Regions from separate parts of the Roseibium sp. Sym1 genome, predicted to be linked through region 1. Evidence: predicted binding sites of a transcription regulator. Region 1 holds the regulator's gene; the other holds the start of a gene.
What was found. Region 1 encodes LexA, which represses DNA repair genes until DNA is damaged. Its sites were predicted from a motif close to TGTTCNNNNTGTGTTCNG; they were not measured.
Positions count from the first base shown of each region.

Region 2: a site for LexA is predicted at 1,282-1,299, ahead of O6760_RS17045 (ATP-dependent helicase). Genes of this name have one in related genera too.

Region 1 covers NZ_CP114786.1:4,781,039-4,783,239, forward strand. Annotated here, with positions in the region: gene O6760_RS21845 (ComEC/Rec2 family competence protein) at 1-1,042, shown strand, start outside; gene lexA (transcriptional repressor LexA) at 1,062-1,772, opposite strand; gene O6760_RS21855 (hypothetical protein) at 1,918-2,201, opposite strand, start outside.
Region 2 covers NZ_CP114786.1:3,759,589-3,761,789, reverse strand. Annotated here, with positions in the region: gene O6760_RS17045 (ATP-dependent helicase) at 1-1,244, opposite strand, end outside; gene O6760_RS17040 (FAD-dependent monooxygenase) at 1,363-2,201, opposite strand, start outside.

The DNA of each region.
Region 1 (2,201 bases):
GCTGCTGCGATTTGCCGGCCGGTGGGCGGCTGGACTTTTTGTTACGGCCCTGGTCGCCGGCCTGGCCACCGGGATCATCGGGGCACATCATTTCGGGCGGGTGGCGCCTTACGGCCTGATCGGCAACATGCTCGGCATGCCGGTTTTCTCACTTCTCGTCATGCCGATGGGCGTTCTGGCGCTCGCCCTGATGCCGTTTGGCCTGGCCGCCGGCCCGTTGTGGGTGATGTCCCAGGGCGTTTCGCTTCTGTTGAAGATTGCACATTTCACCGCCGGGCTTGATGCGGGCAACGGCGCGTTCGGGAAACTGGATGGCGGCGCGGCGTCTCTGCTGATGGCGGCCCTGTTTTCCGGGCTTCTTCTTCCGGGGCGCAAGCGGTTCGCGGCGGTGCTGCCGCTCGTCGCCGGATTGTATCTGGCAGGCCAGTCTCGTCCGCCCGATGTGCAGATTTCAGCTTCGGGAAATCGCCTTGCCGCCCGCGACGCGGGCGGGCAACTGCGTTTTGCGGGCAGAACCAACTCGTTTGTGAATGATCTCTGGTTCCAGGTTGAAGGCGTGTCGGGAGATGCGATCAAATCGCGCAAGATGACATCACCCCAAAGGCAATGTGACCGGGAAGGTTGCGTTGTCAGGGCCCACCGGATTGCCTCGGATCACGATGGCCCGGAGCCGGTGGACGGCCCACTGGTCATTGCGGTTCCGCGCAGGCTGGAGGCGCTGGAAGCCGATTGCCGCTATGCCGATATCATCGTAAGCGATCTAATCGCTCCGGGTGCCTGTGGCGCCGGCCTCATCATCGATCAGAAACTGCGGTCGATGCGTGGCGCGGTGTCCATCTGGTTGAAGCACAGGGAAACCGGACCCGACCCGCCTGATGCTGTCCCGGCGAGCGAAGACAGGTCAGGCTCAAGCGAAACGGTTCGCAGGTTCAAGCCGGCTATCGAGCGCATGGTCTTTGCCATACCGGATCCACCGCGCCCATGGCACAGGCCTGGCTCCGTCACGCGTCAAAGCCTGCGCTCTGCGATCCGCGACGAGTAAGGTCAAGCGCCAGCCCCGGTCAGTACTGCCGGAAGAGGGCCACAAGCCGTCCCTGAACGCGAACGCGGCCGGGACCGAAGATGCGCGTCTCATAGGCCGGATTGGCGGCCTCCAGTGCGATGGACGCGCCTTTCTTGCGCAAGCGCTTCAGCGTTGCCTCTTCCTCGTCGACGAGCGCAACCACGATATCACCGCTATCCGCGCTGTCGGTCCGGCGGATCAGCACGGTGTCCCCGTCAAGGATGCCGGCCTCGATCATGGAATCACCGCGCACCTCGAGGGCGTAATGTTCCCCCTTGCCGAGCAGTTCCGGCGGCACCGTGATCGAATGGCTGTGGGTCTGGATGGCTTCGATGGGCACGCCGGCGGCAATGCGACCCATGACGGGAATCTCCGCTCCGGCGGAAACCGGTTCCTCGACGGCCTTGGAGGCTTCGGGTTTTCCGAGCGAGCCTTCGATGACTTCCGGCGAGAAACTTCCGCGTGGACGCGGTGCGCCGAGGCCGGGAGCGATCGAATCGGGCAGGCGGACCACCTCCATGGCGCGGGCCCGGTTGGGCAGCCGGCGGATGAAGCCACGCTCTTCAAGGGCGGTGATCAGCCGGTGAATGCCGGACTTGGACCTGAGATCCAGCGCGTCCTTCATTTCATCGAAAGACGGTGGAACACCGGTTTCTTTGAGTCTTTCGTGAATGAACATGAGCAGTTCGTACTGCTTGCGCGTCAACATATCGGCATCCCCTACCGCGAAATGGGTTGGTACAAATCAAGAACATGGTACCTGTTCCCATTGTGTTCTGCAAGGGTAAATGTTCTCTTACTGTTCTAATCCCGCGGTGGTATCGCAACCGGTAGAACGTCAGAGCGAGAGCGAGCTAAGTCGTATCGCCGCTGTTCCGGATCAGAAGTTCACATGTCACCAGTGTCGGTGCCTTGCCAGGCAGGAGCGCGCCCGCGTGAAGGTTGCCGTCGAGATCGACGCACCGAACCGGAAGTGTCAGGTCCGGTTTACCTCCGGTTCCGGCGCCGGGAAGCAGCAGGATCTCCGATATGAGCCCGGTCATGGGGCGATCATCCTGGAAAGCGGCGCCCGCAAGGCTGCCAAGTCCAAGAACGTCATAGGCCTTTGTATCGAGCTTGCCCGCGAGTTCCGAAACGC
Region 2 (2,201 bases), 1.0 Mb from region 1:
ACGAAACGGTCTTCGAACTCGCGCATCTGGAAGGAAGCGCGTACCAGCACCGCGATCTCGTTGAGCGCGTGGCCCTTGGACTGCAGCGCCTCGATCTCGTCGCCAATGGTGCGGGCTTCCTCTTCCGAGTCCCAGACCGAGGCGACCGAAACCAGGTCGTGATCCGGTTCGTCGAAATCGGTGAACAGCGTCTTGCCGAGCCGGCCCTCATTGAAGGCGATCAGGTGGGAAGCGGCGGCCAGAATGTGGCTGGTCGAGCGGTAGTTCCGTTCCAGCCGGATTACTTCCGCGCCCTTGAAGTCGTGCTCGAAGCGCAGGATGTTGTCGACCTCCGCCCCGCGCCAGCCGTAGATCGACTGGTCGTCATCGCCGACACAGCAGACATTCGGATTGCCCTGGGCGAGCAGCCGCAGCCACAGATACTGGGCGATGTTGGTGTCCTGGTATTCGTCGACCAGCATGTAGCGGAAGCGGCGCTGATAGTCCTTCAGCACATCCGGGTGGGTCTTGAACAGCGTGATGACATGCAGGAGCAGGTCGCCGAAGTCAGCCGCGTTCAGGATCGACAGGCGCTCCTGGTATTCCTCGTAGAGCCTGCGGCCCTTGCCGTTGGCGAAGGCCCGCGCCTCGCCTTCCGGAACGTCCTTCGGCGTCCACGCCCGGTTCTTCCAGCTGTCGAGCATGCCGGCGAAGGCCTTTGCCGTCCAGCGCTTGTCGTCCAGCCCCTCGGCCTGGATAATCTGCTTGATCAGCCGGATCTGGTCGTCGGTGTCGAGGATCGAGAACGAGGATTTCAGGCCGACCAGCTCGGCGTGTTTCCGGAGGATCTTGACGCAGATCGAGTGGAACGTGCCGAGCCAGGCCATGCCCTCGACATTGCCGCCGACAAAAGCGGCAATACGCTCCTTCATCTCGCGCGCGGCCTTGTTGGTGAAGGTCACCGACAGAATTTCCGACGGCCGTGCCAGCCCGGTCGCAAGGATGTGGGCGATGCGTGTGGTCAGCACCCGGGTCTTGCCGGTTCCCGCACCGGCCAGCACCAGGACGGGACCTTCCGTGGTTTTCACGGCCAGCCGCTGTTCAGGGTTGAGACCGGTCAGATAATCCGGCGCCCGCCGCGCCGCCATGGCCCGCGCGGCAATCCCCCCCTGCGGGCGCTCGGGCACTGGCGCGGGCTCGGCCCGTGTCCCGACAGGCTGAAAGGGATCGTCAAATGGATCGTCGTACCCGTCCGGGTCGGTCATGGTTTACTGGTCCGGTGTATCTTGAGCGCTCTTGGAAAAGAACAATATAGCAACAAAGCGGCGCTGGCGAGGCGGGATCAGGGGATTTGGTGGGGACAAAAAACCCGTTTTCCGGCCTTTACGGCACCATACCGGTGACAGCCCCGGACAGAGCGGTCTCAAGAACAGCCTGCAATCCGGCAACATCCCCGACATCATCCTGCCGTGTTCCGATCCGCCCGTCAGGCCGAATCCACATCGCACAGCGCTCGATGATGCCAAGGCGATTATGGGCTTTCAACTCCAGATCCGTCAGGAGGACAGCAGGCTCATGGCCGAGGACGGTCCTGGCTGCGGCACCTTCGATGCTCCTGGCAACGACGCGGAGCGAAAGGCGCTCCCCGGATGATCGGCAAAGCTCGATCGCCGACCTGACAAGCCGTTCCGCTTCCACGCCGCCATCGCCGATGAACAGTAGGATGGTCTGCCCGACCGAACCAAGATGGCCTGTCAGGTATCCGTTCTGACCATCCACGCCGGACACCCGGACATCCGTGGGCAACAGTTCGCCCGGGCCCGGCCCGAACTCGGGCCTGGGACCGGCGACCGCCGGGCTCTCGCCATAAGTTCCCAGAACGGCCTCGTACCCCGTGCCGCCATTTGCAAGATAATGTGTGAGCGTCACGGCAAACCTGCGGAATGCCCGGGACCGTTCAGCCGGGTCCGCAATGGAGAAAAGATCGTCATTTTGCTGGCTGAGAGCGATTGCCGCCTCCGCGGCGGGGCGTCGCTCGCTCTCATAGGTGTCGAGCAGCTCGTCGCCGGCCTCGCCCTTGACCGCCGCGGCCAGTTTCCAGCCCAGATTGAGTGCGTCCTGGATACCGCTGTTCATTCCAAGGCCGCCGCTTGGTGACATGGCATGGGCGGCGTCTCCCGCAAGGAACAGCCGTCCCTGGCGGAACCTCTGCGCCAGTTTCG